Regions from separate parts of the Pseudomonas sp. 31-12 genome, predicted to be linked through region 1. Evidence: riboswitches for the same ligand, from Rfam matches in the RefSeq annotation. Region 1 holds a riboswitch; the other holds the start of a gene.
What was found. A riboswitch is a leader RNA that binds a small molecule or an ion and turns the genes downstream of it on or off. The one in region 1 is predicted to bind cobalamin.
Positions count from the first base shown of each region.

Region 2: linked by a shared signal. The riboswitch ahead of cobW (cobalamin biosynthesis protein CobW) and the one ahead of cobO (cob(I)yrinic acid a,c-diamide adenosyltransferase) in region 1 are both predicted to bind cobalamin.

Region 1 is NZ_CP029482.1:2,088,175-2,095,754, reverse strand. It holds gene cobD (threonine-phosphate decarboxylase CobD) at 1-91, opposite strand, end outside; gene cbiB (adenosylcobinamide-phosphate synthase CbiB) at 84-992, opposite strand; gene bluB (5,6-dimethylbenzimidazole synthase) at 989-1,639, opposite strand; gene DJ564_RS09715 (cobyrinate a,c-diamide synthase) at 1,636-2,973, opposite strand; gene cobO (cob(I)yrinic acid a,c-diamide adenosyltransferase) at 2,984-3,595, opposite strand; cobalamin riboswitch at 3,676-3,909, opposite strand; gene DJ564_RS09705 (hypothetical protein) at 4,063-4,647, shown strand; gene DJ564_RS09700 (sorbosone dehydrogenase family protein) at 4,715-6,028, shown strand; gene DJ564_RS09695 (class I SAM-dependent methyltransferase) at 6,161-6,814, opposite strand; gene DJ564_RS09690 (C40 family peptidase) at 6,837-7,373, opposite strand.
Region 2 is NZ_CP029482.1:3,846,102-3,853,681, reverse strand. It holds gene DJ564_RS18150 (acyltransferase) at 1-444, shown strand, start outside; gene nfuA (Fe-S biogenesis protein NfuA) at 502-1,086, shown strand; gene cobM (precorrin-4 C(11)-methyltransferase) at 1,339-2,085, opposite strand; gene DJ564_RS18135 (cobalamin biosynthesis protein) at 2,184-2,597, opposite strand; gene DJ564_RS18130 (CbtA family protein) at 2,594-3,298, opposite strand; gene DJ564_RS18125 (CbtB-domain containing protein) at 3,310-3,501, opposite strand; cobalamin riboswitch at 3,620-3,848, opposite strand; cobalamin riboswitch at 4,077-4,289, shown strand; gene cobW (cobalamin biosynthesis protein CobW) at 4,387-5,448, shown strand; gene cobN (cobaltochelatase subunit CobN) at 5,452-7,580, shown strand, end outside.

The DNA of each region.
Region 1 (7,580 bases):
GCGCGAGCCCGCTCGACAGGTCCAGCCAATCGGCTTCGGCAATGCCGTATTCGAGCGCCGCCTTGCGCAACCGGCCACCGTGCTCAAGCATAGAATTCAGCTCCCACGCAGAGAATCAGCAGCCATAACCATACCCCGCGCTGGACCAATTGCCAGCCACGGTCGATGGAGTCGGCATCCGCCGGCATGCCTTCGCCCAGTTGCGGACGCTGATGCAGTTCACCGTGATAGATCGCCGCCCCGCCCAACTCGACGCCGAGCGCACCAGCACCGGCCGCCATCACCGGCCCGGCGTTCGGGCTGTCCCAGGTCGGGCCCTGGGTGCGCCAGCATTTCAACGCCAGTCGGGTTTTGCCCAGCAGTGCGTAGGTCAACGCCACCAAGCGCGCAGGAATGTAGTTGAGGACGTCGTCGATCTTCGCCGCCGCCCAGCCGAAACGCTCGAAGCGTTCGTTGCGATAACCCCACATCGCATCAAGGGTGTTGCTCAAGCGATAGAGCACCACGCCAGGCGCGCCGGCCACGGCAAACCAGAACAGCGCGGCGAACACCGCATCGCTGCCGTTCTCCAGGACTGATTCGGTGGCAGCGCGGGCGACTTCGGTTTTGTCCAGTTCGCTGGTCTGACGGCTGACCAGATAGCCCACGCGTATGCGCGCCTCAATCAGATCATCACTGCGCAGAGCCTTGGCCACCGGCTCGACGTGTTCACCGAGGCTGCGCATGCCGAGGGCGCAATAGAGCGCAAGGATCTCGACGATCCAGCCGACATAAGGCGCCCAGGAAAACGCCGTGGCCAGCAAGGTCAGCGGCAACACGGCAATCACCCAAGCGGTGACGCCGTGACTGCGCCAGCCACGCCCCTCACCATTGAAACGTTGCTCGATGCGGTCGGCAAAACGGCCGAACGCCACCAGCGGATGCCAGCGTTTGGGTTCACCCAGCAGCGCGTCCAGCGCAACCGCGGCGACACTCAATAACGCCACACTCATTGACTCACTCCCCAATAATTTTCATACAGCAACTCACTGAGCGGACGCGGCTGCGCCCACCCTTCGAGTACCAGCATCGGCGCCGGATAGAATTCCTTGACCGGACCGAGACAAAGAACCGCCAACGGCTTGGCCCCGGCGGGCAAACCCAGCAAGTCCGCCAGCGCTTGCGGCTCGAACAGCGACACCCAGCCCATGCCCAGGCCTTCCGCGCGAGAGGCCAGCCAAAGGTTCTGGATCGCGCAGGACAACGAGGCCATGTCCATTTCCGGCAAGGTGCGACGCCCGAAGATGTGGCGCTCGCGATCGTCCATCAGCGCGGCGACCAACACCTCGGCACAGTCGTTGATGCCTTCGACCTTGAGCTTCATGAATTCGTCGGTGCGCTCGCCGAGCGCTTCGGCGGTACGGATGCGTTCTTCTTCCACCAGTTGCTGGATCTTGCCGCGCAGTGTCCGGTCGCTGATGCGGATGAACCGCCAGGGCTGCATCAGGCCGACGCTCGGCGCCTGGTGGGCGGCTTCGAGCAGGCGTCGCAGTAACTCGGGCTCGACCGTGCCACCGCTGAAATGACGCATGTCACGGCGTTCAGCAATTGCCCGATAAACCGCTTCGCGTTCGGCCTCGGAGAAGGCGTTGTCGCTCATGGCCTCTTCGCGGGCAAGCCCGCTCCCACAGGGTTTTGGTCAGGCGCAAATAGCGCTGCAACCGCCGATGGATTGGACGGAAAATAATAGTGCACATAAGAGGCGGTCATCCGCCCCTCACGATAAACCGCCTCAGCCCCACGCCCGCCATTGGGGCTCAGCCCGCGGGCAATCGGCTCAAGCTCGGTGCTGGTCAGCGAATGGTGATAGGTGTGCCCGCGCAGCGAACCTTCCGGCAACTCAACCGCTTGCAACGCCAGCGCAGCAAGACGCTTTTGCATCACCGCATCACCTTTGAGCAAGCCGACCAGTTCGGCGCGAGTGCCTTCGACATCGGTCAAGGAGTCGAGCAGGTACAACATCCCGCCACACTCGGCCAACAACGGTTTGCCGGCAGCATGATGGGCGCGGATCGCATCGAGCATCGAGGTGTTTTGTGACAGCGCCACATGGTGCAGTTCCGGATAACCACCCGGCAGATAAAGGCTGTCCGCCTCCGGCAAATCAGCATCGCGGATCGGCGAGAAGAACGACAATTCAGCGCCCATGGCCCGCAGCAAATCCAGGCTCGCGCCGTAGGTGAAAGCGAATGCTTCATCACGGGCCACGGCGATTCGGATGCCTTTAAGCAAAGGCTTGGCGGCGATCACATCGGGCCCGGCGAATTCCACGGCGGGCGGCAGCGCCACATCGCAACTGCTGGCCAGCGACTCAGCCGCCGAATCGAGGCGCAGGTCGAGATCGTTCAACTCACTGGCCTGGACCAAACCAAGGTGACGGCTCGGCAATTCGATCCCGGTTTCCCGCGACAACGCGCCGTACCAGCGCAAACCTTCAGTCAGGCTGCCTTCGAGCAATTGCGCATGACGTAGCGTGCCCACACGGTTGGCCAACACACCGGCAAACGGCAAGTCCGGCTGATACTTCGCCAAACCCAGCGCCAGCGCTCCAAAGGTCTGCGCCATGGCCGTGCCATCGATCACGCCGAGCACCGGCACACCGAAGTGCCGCGCCAGGTCAGCGCTGGACGGCGTACCGTCGAACAGCCCCATGACGCCTTCGATAAGGATCAGGTCGGCTTCACCGGCGGCTTCCCACAACAGTCGACGACTTTCCTGCTCGCCGACCATCCACATGTCCAGCTGATACACCGGCGCACCGCTGGCGCGCTCGAGAATCATCGGGTCGAGAAAGTCCGGCCCGCATTTGAACACGCGGACCTTGCGTCCCTGATTGCGATGCAAACGGGCCAGCGCGGCGGTGACGGTGGTCTTGCCCTGACCGGAAGCCGGCGCGGCGATCAGTACCGCCGGGCAATGACGATGGCTATTCATAAAGCGCAGCTCACAACTCGACGCCTTTTTGCGCTTTGATCCCGGCCTGGAACGCGTGCTTGATCACACCCATTTCGGTGACCGTGTCGGCCAGTTCGATCATTTCCGGCTTGGCGCCGCGACCGGTGACCACCACGTGTTGCATCGGCGGACGTGCCTGCAAATCACTGAGTACCTGATCCAGATCGAGGTAGCCGTGCTTCAGGGCAATGTTCAACTCATCCAGCACCACCAGACCGATCGACGGGTCACGCAACAGTTCCTGGGACACCGCCCACGCGGCCTCGGCGGCGGCGATGTCGCGCTGACGGTCCTGGGTTTCCCAGGTGAAGCCCTCGCCCATCACATGAAAACGCACCTGCTCCGGGAAGCGCCGGAAGAACAGTTCTTCGCCAGTGCTGTTGCGGCCCTTGATGAACTGCACCACGCCGCACTGCATGCCGTGGCCCATGGAGCGGGCGAGCATGCCGAAGGCCGAGCTGCTTTTGCCTTTGCCGTTGCCGGTCAGCACCAGCAGCAGGCCGCACTCGTTCGGCGAGTTGGCGATGCGTTCGTCGATCACGGCTTTTTTGCGCTGCATGCGCGCAAGGTGGCGTTCGTCACGATCAGGGGAATCAGTCATGGGGGAGCTCTCCGTTGAGGCTGGATAACGGCGGGCAGGCACAAGAATAGACGGCAAGAAGCCTGGCATCGCCCACCGTGATGCCGTTGGATGAATCAGGCCGGTCTCCGGGCTCATGAGCAGCATTCGCCGGACTGCGCGCCTTCCCATGTCGACAGTCGACACAGTGGCTCAAGGCGCAGTCTTCACTCATTTACCGTTGCGGGGGCAGCGCCGGGATCGTGACGTTTCGTCGCGTGAAGATAGTCACTCACCGGCTTCCCTGTTTCACTCTGTCGGCGTCGCCACAGAGCACCTGAAACAAGCGCGAAGGTTAGAGGGTTGGGGGTGGAGCGTCAATTGAAGACAAAGCCCGGGCGAGCGATATACTGCCGCCGGTCAATTTACTGACACCCCAACTTGCACCACACTGCCAGCAGTGATATCAAAGAGCCACAACCCAACAACAAAATTACAAGGGTGAGCACATGCAAGGCATGATCATCAGCAATCCGAAGCTGGAATTCCTGCGACCGGTGCTGGAACGCTGGTTTGACTGTATTGACCGCTACAATGCAGTGCGCGGCGATAACGACACGCCTTATTGGTACGACGAAAAAGCCAACCTTGGCTTACTCTCCGCCGCGGCCTGGATGGCGGAAATGGTCACGCTGCAACAAACGCCGACCCGTAAACAGAACGAAGAAGGCGAACGCAACAGTCGCGCCGATCTGTTTATCGCCACCGCCGAAGAACGCGCCTACCTGCAGGCCACGCAACGCTGGCCGAAGGTCAATAGCCTGAACCTGACCCAGGCATTGCAGGACATCACCAGCGACGCCAAACGCATCAGCTACGCCAGCGACCTGAAACTCGGCTGCCTGTTCGTTGCGCCACAAAAGGCCCAGCAGAGCGCGACGCCGGAAGAACTCCAGGACATGGTCGACGACCTGCAAAAGGAACACAGCTGCGCCGTGGCCTGGTATTTCCCGTACGCCTATCGCAAGTTGCGTAACGAAGCCGGCAACTATCACCCTGGCATCGCCGTCCTGCTCAAGGAAGCCCGCGGCTGACCGGTTGAACCATCGCGCGTCTAAGCTTCTCTATGATTAAGTCAATGCATTCATAGGGAAGTCCAGCATGCGCAAGCCCCAGCTCGTTCTTGTCATCGCGCTCGCCGGAGGGCTCGCCGCTTGTGGTGAAACCTCCAGCCTGCAAGTCTCCGACGGCACCGGCCCGTCACCCAAGTTGCCCGAACCGAACAAGACCCTGATCCCGACGGTGAATATCGCCCCGGCGATCGGCTGGCCGGAAGGTGCGAAACCCACCGCCGCAGCCGGCACTCAGGTGGTGGCATTTGCCGAGGGGCTCGATCACCCGCGCTGGCTCTACGTGCTGCCCAACGGCGATGTGCTGGTGGCTGAAACCAACGCGCCACCGAAACCCGATGACGGCAAAGGCATTCGCGGCTGGGTCATGGGCAAAGTCATGGGCCGCGCCGGTGCCGGCGTTCCCAGCCCGAACCGCATCACGCTGCTGCGGGACAAGGACCACGACGGCATCGCCGAAACCCGCACGGTGTTCCTGGAAAACCTCAATTCGCCTTTCGGCATGACGCTCGTCGGCAACGACCTGTACGTCGCCGACACCGATCGCTTGCTGCGTTTTCACTATGAAAATGGCGACACCGCGATCAAGTCGCAACCAATCAAGGTAGTCGATCTGCCAGGCGGCACGCTGAATCATCACTGGACCAAAAACGTCATCGCCAGCAAGGATGGGAGCAAGCTGTACGTCACGGTCGGCTCCAACAGCAACGTTGGCGAAAATGGTCTGGATCAGGAGGAAGGTCGGGCGGCGATCTGGGAAGTGGATCGCGCCACCGGCAACCACCGGATCTTCGCCTCGGGGATTCGCAATCCAAACGGCCTTGCGTGGGAACCGCAGACCGGCGCGCTGTGGACGGCGGTCAATGAGCGCGACGAAATCGGCAGCGATCTGGTGCCGGACTACATCACATCAGTGAAGGACGGTGGGTTCTACGGCTGGCCCTTCAGCTATTACGGCCAGCACGTCGACATTCGCGTCGAGCCGCAAAACCCGGACCTGGTGGCCAAGGCCATTGCCCCGGACTACGCGGTGGGCCCGCATACCGCGTCGCTGGGCCTGTCGTTTGCCGAGGGCAACACACTTCCAGCGCAGTTCAAGGAAGGCGCCTTCATCGGCCAGCACGGGTCATGGAACCGCAAACCGCACAGTGGTTATAAAGTGATTTTCGTCCCGTTCAGCGCAGGCAAGCCGACCGGGCAACCGGTGGATGTGCTGACTGGTTTCCTCAATAAGGATGAGAAGGCTATGGGCCGGCCGGTGGGCGTGGTGATTGATCAGCAGGGAGGTTTGCTGGTGGCCGATGATGTCGGGAACAAGGTGTGGCGGGTTTCGACCGCTAAATAGGTCTCAACTGCCAACATCTAACCAATATGAGAGCGGGCTTGCTCGCGAAGACGGCATTACATTCAACATCAATGTCGACTGTTATGACGTCTTCGCGAGCAAGCCCGCTCCCACATTAGATCGGTTCAGCGCCTACCTTTTGCGGCACAGCGTTAAACCATCCCCCAACGGCAACAACGACAGATCCACCCGCGTGTCATCCTTCAAGGCGCGATTGAGCGCCTGGATGGCGCGGGTATCTGCACTCTCGGGACTCTGCTCAAGCACCCGCCCGCTCCACAGCGTGTTATCGAACACTGCTAGCCCGCCAACGCGCAGTAAACGCAGCGCATGCTCCAGATAGCCCGGATAGTTAGCTTTATCGGCATCGATGAAGATCAGATCGAATTGCCCCGGCTGATTCAGCTGAGCCAAGGTTGCCAGCGCAGGCGCCAGGCGCAGATCAATACGATGGGCGAGCCCCGCCTCCTGCCAGTAACGGCGTGCGATAGCGTTGTAGTCGCCGGGGATATCACAGCAGATCAGCGAACCGTCCTCCGATAACGCTGCAGCCATGCACAAGGCGCTGTAACCGGTGAACGTGCCGACTTCCAGCAAGCGCTTCGCGCCGATGAGCTTGACCAGTAACGCGAGGAACTGCCCCTGCTCCGGTGCCACCTGCCAGCGCGCCATCGGCAGCGCCTGGGTTTCGTCGCGCAAGCGCTTGAGCAGCGGCGTTTCCCTCAGGGAAACGTCGAGCAGGTATTGGTACAGGGAATCGTCGAGATTGAGCGTGCGAGCGGTCATGACAACCTCTTCGGACAGAATGCTACGGGTTGCGCGCCAAGTGCTCAGGCTGCAGAACGCGCTTGGCGCTCAGATACGCTTTCTGCCAGTAAGCCTTGGACAGGCTGTCGAGCTTGACCGTGCCGCCAGTGGCCGGCGCATGAACGAAGCGGCCTTCGCCGACGTAGATCCCGGCATGACTGACCTGGGAGCCGCCATTGGTGGCAAAGAAGATCAAGTCACCGGTCTGCAGCCCTTCCTTGCCGACGCTGGCCGCCTGCATGCTGATCATTTCGCGGGTGGTACGCGGCAGGGAAATACCGGTGACATCACGGTAGACGTAACCGATCAGGCCGCTGCAATCGAAGCCCGAATCCGGCGTATTGCCACCCCAACGATACGGCGTGCCCACCAGGCCAAGCGCGCGGAACAGCACGTCTTCTGCCTCGGGGGAAAAGGGTTGCGGGTTACCGAAAACAATGGGGGCGCGAACCACCGGCGCGGGCGGCGGTGTGCGACTGGCGCAGGCGCTGAGCAGGGCTGCGAAGAGCATGATGGTGAGGCGGGCCGACATCGTCATAAGCAGAACATCCTGATCTGGCTGCGGCTTTTCCTGCCGCAAAGGCAGAAAAGAAAACCGCCTGCGCAGGACGCAGGCGGTTTGCCATCAATAATAGATCTGGATTCTAGCGGCTATCGGCCAAACTTCAAGTAAGACTTTAAGTTCGCCTTACAAACTATCCGCCTACTTCGTTGCGAATAGACTTTTTGTCGCCACTGACGTGGC
Region 2 (7,580 bases), 1.8 Mb from region 1:
ATCGGCATGATTTACCGGCGCGGCTGGATCAAACCCGGTTTCTGGCTGCCCTTGCTGGGGATTGGCGGCGCATTGCTGGCGATTTATAACCTGGCACCGCAGCCACGTTTCATCGCCTGGGGCGTGCCCAGTGCGGTGCTGGTGATGGCGTGCATGGCGCTGGAACGCTTTTTCGAGAACACCCGGCTGTTCAAGGTGCTCGGCGATTGTTCCTACTCGGTGTACCTGATGCACGTGCTGGTGCTGTCTGCCGGCGGATTTTTCGCACAGCGTTATGGGGTAAATCCCTACGTGATGTTCGCTGTTTGCGTGCTGACCATCGGTGTGGCCTCCTGGGCAAGTTACGAATTTGTGGAAAAAAGCAGCTATCGGTGGCTTAAAGGCTGGATTGACGGCGAATCGGCAAGCAACGTTGTTCCGGCTCTTTCCCGACAAAAATACTAGGACTTTGTACGGCGCGATGATTGGCGTAAACTGCGCCCAAGCCTGCGAGGAGTTTCCATGACCGCTATTACCATCACTGACGCCGCCCACGATTATCTGGCTGATCTGCTCTCCAAGCAGAACACCCCGGGTATCGGCATCCGCGTCTTTATCACCCAGCCTGGCACCCAGTACGCCGAAACCTGCATTGCCTACTGCAAGCCGGGCGAAGAGAAACCTGAAGACACCGCGCTGGGGCTGAAAAGCTTCACCGCTTACATCGATTCGTTCAGCGAAGCTTTCCTGGACGACGCGGTTGTCGACTACGCCACCGACCGCATGGGCGGCCAGCTGACGATCAAGGCGCCCAACGCCAAAGTGCCGATGGTCAACGCCGACAGCCCGGTCAACGAGCGTATCAACTATTACCTGCAAACCGAGATCAACCCGGGGCTGGCCAGCCACGGCGGTCAGGTCAGCCTGATCGATGTGGTCGAAGACGGCATCGCGGTGCTGAAGTTCGGCGGCGGCTGCCAGGGCTGTGGCCAGGCAGACGTCACCCTTCGCGAAGGCATCGAGCGCACCTTGCTCGAGCGCATTCCCGAGCTCAAGGGTGTACGCGATGTGACTGACCACACGCAGAAAGAAAACGCCTACTACTAAGGTGTTCGCTGCGAAATGAAAAAACGGCACCCGTGAGTGCCGTTTTTTTATGGGTGATCGATTATCTGTGAGTGAATGGACTTACCTGTGGCGAGGGGATTTATCCCCGTTGGGCAGCGAAGCGGCCCCCTGCATTCTTCCGGGTGCACCTCGCAATCAGGTTTAGCGACGGCTTCGCCGCCGAACGGGGCGGTGCGACGTTTCGCTAAATCCCCTCACCACAGAGCCACTTATCTCAGCGTTGTGCTTGGCTCAGGGCCTGTAGAGATGCGCATGCCCCGCGCGATACAGCGACGACTCGCTGAACTGATCACTTCCCAACACCCGGCCCACCAGAATTAACGCCGTACGCCGAAACCCTTTCGCCGCAACCTTCCCGGCAATGTCCTCAATCGTCCCCACCACCCAATCCTGATCCGGCCAGCTCGCTCGGTGAATCACCGCGATCGGGCAGTCTGCGCCGTAATGCGGCAGCAATTGGGCGATGATCTTTTCCAGATGCTGCACGCCCAAATGAATCGCCATGGTCGCCCCATGCTGCGCCAGGCTCCCCAGTTCTTCACCGGCCGGCATCACGGTCTTGTCGGCATAGCGGGTCAGAATCACACTCTGTGAGACGTCGGGCAGCGTCAGTTCCGCCCCCAAGAGCGCCGCACACGCCGCCGTCGCCGTGACCCCGGGAACGATTTCAAACGCAATCCCGAGTTCACGCAGATAGCGAATCTGCTCACCAATCGCCCCATAAAGACTCGGATCACCGGAATGCACCCGCGCGACGTCCTGACCGTTGGCGTGGGCGGTCTTGATCAGTTCGATGATCTGCTCCAGGTGCAATTCAGCGCTGTTGACCACCTGTTCGGCACAATGGCCTTCGAGCACCGCGGCAGGCACCAAAGAGCCGGCATAGATGATCACCGGGCAACTGCGAATCAGCCGTTGGCCTTTGACGGTGATCAGTTCCGGGTCGCCGGGACCTGCGCCAATGAAGTAGACGGTCATCGTCCGTTCCTTTGAATAAAGAGTCTGTTGGAAAAAGGGCTCGGGCAACGCTTGATATGAAGATTGCTCATGATCGGAGGTGGGGATTATCGGGGATCTTACGCAACGCAGGCCAATGCGAGGGTGGCCTGGGCATATTTTTGTCGTGAAATCAGCAGTTTCGCCGGTGCCTTGGCCAGGTGTTCGGCCAGGGCCAGGGCGGCACTTTCCGCCACGCCGTAGCAGCCGGTGCGTTCGAACGCGATGTCCGAATGGTGGCTGAGTTGCGGTTTGTAACCTTTCAATTGCTCACTGCTGAAATACATCAGCGGCAACGCGAGTTGTTCGGCGAGTTCGACCAGGCCAGGCTCATCACGCTTCAGGTCGATGCTGGCCAGGGCCTTGATCTGGTGAAGTCCGATTTTATGAGCCTGCAGTGCCTGATCGAGTAACGCCCGCAGCGTGCTGGCGGGGCAGCCGCGCTGGCAGCCCAGGCCGACCACTAAAGTCGGCGCCGTGCAGGTATCAATCATGCGTGGTATTGGCCATCGCTTTTGCGGCGGAACAACCAGGCGCTGATCAGGCCCAGGGCCAGCCAGAACGCGATGTTGGTCAACTGCGAAGCGATTTTGAACTGCGCTTCGAGGGCTTCCGGAGCGAGCATCGAGTGCACTTCCGGTTGTGGCGCGCCGACTACGTGCGGAACGGCGAGAATCGCCACGCCGAGGATCTTCATCAGCCAGTGGCGGCTGAACACAATCAACGCAATGCCGGCGGCGGTGGAAGCGGCCGTACAGATCCACCAGAGTTGCCGTTGGGCCAGATCAGCCGCGGCAGTGCCCGGCAGTTCAGGCGGCAGGCCGAGGGTCGGCGCGAGCACGAAGGTCGCGTAACCGGCCAGGCCCCAGAGCAGGCCCTGAGAGGTTTTGGTCGGTGCACGCAAGGTGTAGAGACCGGCGAGCATCAGGGCGAAACCGACAGCCACCACCAGATTGCCACCCGTGGTCGACAGCAGGCGCTGCCAGCCGTCTTCCGGCTCCCAGGCTTCGGCGTCGTGAGTGTGAGCGGCGACACCGGCGGCGTGCTCGTGGACTTCAACCGCGGCCGGCTCGGATTTTTCGTAGGTTTCGGCCTGCAGAATCAGCGGTGACACCCAGAAACTTTGCAGCAGGGTCAGCAACAGGGCGGCCAGCAGCCCGCTGAAACCTGCGGTTTGCGCAATACGCTTGATCATGTCGACAGGTCTCAATGGCACGGGAAGGCGGAGCTGTGACGGGTATCGTGCGCGGCGTTGTGCACCGCTTCGATGTGCGAGAAACCGGCGAAATAGACGAGACACGCGCCGAGGATCGACGCACACACGGCGGCGGTCAGGCGTTGGCTCAGGGTTGTGGTGGTGCTGGCGGTGCTGTGGCCGGTGCTGCTGATGATCGACATGGCGCTTCCCTCTGGTCTGTCAGCGGGTGAATAGAGCGCATGGAAGACCCCTGCGAGTCGGGCACGCAGAGGTTCAACAGCGCCCGCCCACCGCGGGTTTGTTATTCAGTGATCGTAGTGGTCACTTTGTGTTGCGGGCCGGTCTCCGGGCTCACGAGGGGTGCTGGCTTTCGCCGGAACCTGCAAGCATCACCTTCCCATGCCGAACTGCTGGCACAGTGGATCTGACGCTTCGCTCGCTTACCGTTGCGGGGGCAGCACCGGACTGACATGGCTTTGAGTAAAGCACATGATTCACCGGTTTCCCGTTTCACCCTGTGAAGGGCACCCGTAACAAGGCGTGTAGGAGAGCATGGGCGGGGGTTTGGCGTCAATTGCCATGGGTTCTCATTCGACACCCAATACCTGTGGCGAGGGAGCTTGCTCCCGCTGGGTTGCGAAGCGACCCCCGGCATTCCTTCAGGCGTACCTCTCAAGCAGGTATTGCGACGGCTTCGCCGCCGAACGGGAGCAAGCTCCCTCGCCACAGGGGGGCGTGAGGTCTCACGAGACATTGACCCGCCCCCACACGATGCGTAGCCTTGCGCTTTCGAGGTTCTTCGGCATTTGCCGAAGCTAAGAAGGGAACGCGGTCGATGCCGCGGCTGCCCCCGCAACTGTGAACGGTGATGTTCGCTGCCACGCCACTGCAAACCCTGTCCAGCGGGTTCGCGGGAAGGCGCAGCGAATGCCAATCTGCATTTGGCACACCGTCAGCCAGGAGACCTGCCTCGACACAGATTCTCACTACAACCGGGCGGGGTGATCCGGTGGCGAACTCTTCCGCGCGCGCCCGTCGCTGCGATTGTCGTCCCGTATGCCCGCCACCTTGCCAAAGGGCATCCGATGAAAACACTGGCCAAACTCCCCGTCACCATCGTTACCGGCTTCCTCGGCTCGGGCAAAACCACCTTGCTGCGGCACATGCTCGACAACGCGCAGGGCCGCCGCATCGCGGTGATCGTCAACGAGTTTGGCGAGCTGGGCATCGACGGCGAAATCCTCAAGCAATGCTCCATTGGCTGCACCGAAGAAGAAGCCAACGGCCGCGTCTACGAACTGGCCAACGGCTGCCTGTGCTGCACCGTCCAGGAAGAATTCTTCCCGGTGATGCGCGAACTCGTCGCCCGTCGCGGCGACCTTGATCACATCCTGATCGAAACCTCGGGCCTGGCCTTGCCAAAGCCGCTGGTTCAAGCCTTCCAGTGGCCGGAAATCCGCAGCGCCTGCACCGTTGACGCAGTCATCACCGTGGTCGACAGCCCGGCCGTTGCCGCCGGCACCTTCGCGGCTTTCCCGGACCAGGTCGACGCCCAGCGCAAACTCGACCCGAACCTGGACCACGAATCGCCGCTGCACGAGCTGTTCGCCGACCAACTGGCCAGCGCCGACCTGGTGATCCTCAACAAGGCCGACCTGATCAGCCCTGAAGACCTCGCCCGTGTACGCCTGGAAGTCGCCGAAGAGTTGCCGCCCGCCGTCAAAGTCATCGAAGCCAGCAGCGGCCGTGTGCCACTGGACGTGTTGATCGGCCTCGGTGCCGGTTCCGAAGAACACATCGACAGCCGTCACAGCCATCACGATTACCACCATGAAGGTGAAGACGATCATGATCACGACGCCTTCGATTCCATCTCCATCGAACTGCCGCAAGCCGACGAAAGCCTGCTGCTGGACGCGCTGACCCAACTGGTGGTCCAGCACGGCATCCTGCGCGTCAAAGGTTTCGCGGCGATTCCGAACAAGCCGATGCGCTTGCTGATCCAGGGCGTGGGCACGCGTTTCGACAAGCATTTCGACCGTCAGTGGGGCGCCGAAGAAGCGCGTACCACGCGCCTGGTGCTGATCGGCCAGGAACTGGACGCCACGCTGCTTGAAGCGCAATTGCGCGCCGCGCTCAGCGTTTAAGCCATGCACCTGCTCAGGACCCAGCCCGGCGGTTTCGTGTCGGATGACAACATTGCCGACCTTGGACAAACCCCCGCCGAGTTGGTGATCCTGTGCAGCGGCGATTCCAGCCTGGCGTTGCTCGCCGAAGCGGCGCAGCAGTTGCCCGACGATTACCCCAGCGTGCGTCTGGCCAACCCGATGCAGGTGCAGAATCACGCCTCGGTCGACCTGTATGTCGACGAAGTGCTGCGCCATGCCAAGGTGATCCTGATTTCGCTGCACGGCGGCATCGCCTATTGGCGTTACGGTGTCGAGCGTCTGGTGGAGCTGTCCCAACGTGGTGTGCAACTGATTCTGGTGCCCGGCGATGATCGTCCTGACCCGGAGCTCAGTGACCTGAGCACCGTGATAGCCGAAGACCGCGACCGGCTTTGGCAGTTTTTGCGTCAGGGCGGCATGGCCAATGCCCTGGATTTCTTCCGCTGTCTGGCCAATCGCTGGCTGGATCGCGACTACGCCTGGGCCGAGCCGCAAACCCTGCCGCGCACAGCGATTTACCATCCACAAAAAAGCCCCGCTGAACTGAGCGATTGGCAAGCCGACTGGCAGGCCGGTCAACCGGTGGCGGCGGTGCTGTTCTATCGCTCGCATTTGCAGGCGGCGAACACGGCGTTCATCGATGTTTTCTGCCAGCGTTTGCAGGCGGCGGGGTTGAACCCGTTGCCCGTTGCCGTGGCCAGTTTGAAAGAGCCCGGCTGCCTGACGGTGGTCGAGGACCTGCTGGACGAAGTCGAGGCGGGGGTGATTCTCAACACCACCGGCTTCGCGCAATCAAGCCCTGAAGCGCCGCATTTGCGGCCGTTTCGCCGCAACATTCCGGTGATCCAGGCGATTTGCGCCCAGGACAACGAGCCCGGTTGGCTCGCGAGCGAGCAGGGCCTCGGCCCGCGTGATCTGGCGATGCACATCGCGCTCCCGGAGCTGGACGGACGGATCATCAGCCGACCGATCAGCTTCAAGGACTTGGCGTGGCGCAGTGAGCGCAGTCAGTCGGACGTGGTGTGCTATCGGGCGCAACCGGAACGCATGGATTTCGTTGCCGAACTGGCGCGGCGCTGGATCGATCTGGCGCGGGTGCCAAACAGCGAAAAACGCATCGCGCTGATCCTCGCCAACTACCCGACCCGCGACGGTCGCATCGGCAACGGTGTCGGACTCGACACCCCGGCTGCCGCGCTGAACATCCTGCGTGCGCTGCACACCGAAGGCTATCCGCTGCCCGCCGAGTTGCCGGAAAGCGGCACTGCGTTGATTCAACAATTGCTCGGCGGCGTCAGCAACGACCTCGACACGATTGACCAGCGTCCCTGTCAGCAAAGCCTGGCGATGGACGACTATCGGGCGATGTTCAAGGCCTTGCCCGAAGCCAATCAGCAAGCCGTGCTGGAGCGCTGGGGCACGCCTGACAGCGATCCGATGTGCCGCGACGGACGCATGATGATCGCCGGGCTGCGCTTTGGCCTGACCTTCGTCGGCATTCAGCCGGCGCGGGGATATCAGGTCGACCCGAGCGCGGTGTATCACGACCCGGATCTGGTACCGCCCCACGGCTACCTGGCGTTCTACTTCTGGTTGCGCAACACCTATGGCGCCCACGGCGTGATTCACGTCGGCAAGCACGGCAACCTTGAATGGCTGCCGGGCAAAGGCGTCGGGCTCTGCGAAAACTGCTGGCCGGATGCGCTGCTCGGGCCGCTGCCGAATATCTATCCCTTTATCGTCAACGATCCGGGCGAGGGCGCCCAGGCCAAGCGTCGCACCCAAGCGGTGATCATCGACCACTTGATGCCGCCGCTGACCCGCGCCGAAACCTACGGACCGTTGCGCAACCTTGAGTTGCTGGCGGACGAGTATTACGAAGCGCAGTTGCTCGACCCGCGCCGCGCCCGGGAGTTGCAGCGCGACATCCTGCAACTGGTGCGCGACACGCACATCGACCGTGAACTGCAACTGGACGAAAAGCTCAACAGCGACGCCGATGCGGCGATCTGGTTGCCTCGGCTGGACACGTACCTGTGCGACTTGAAAGAGTCGCAGATCCGCGATGGCTTGCACATCTTTGGCGAGTCGCCGACCGGGCGTTTGCGCAT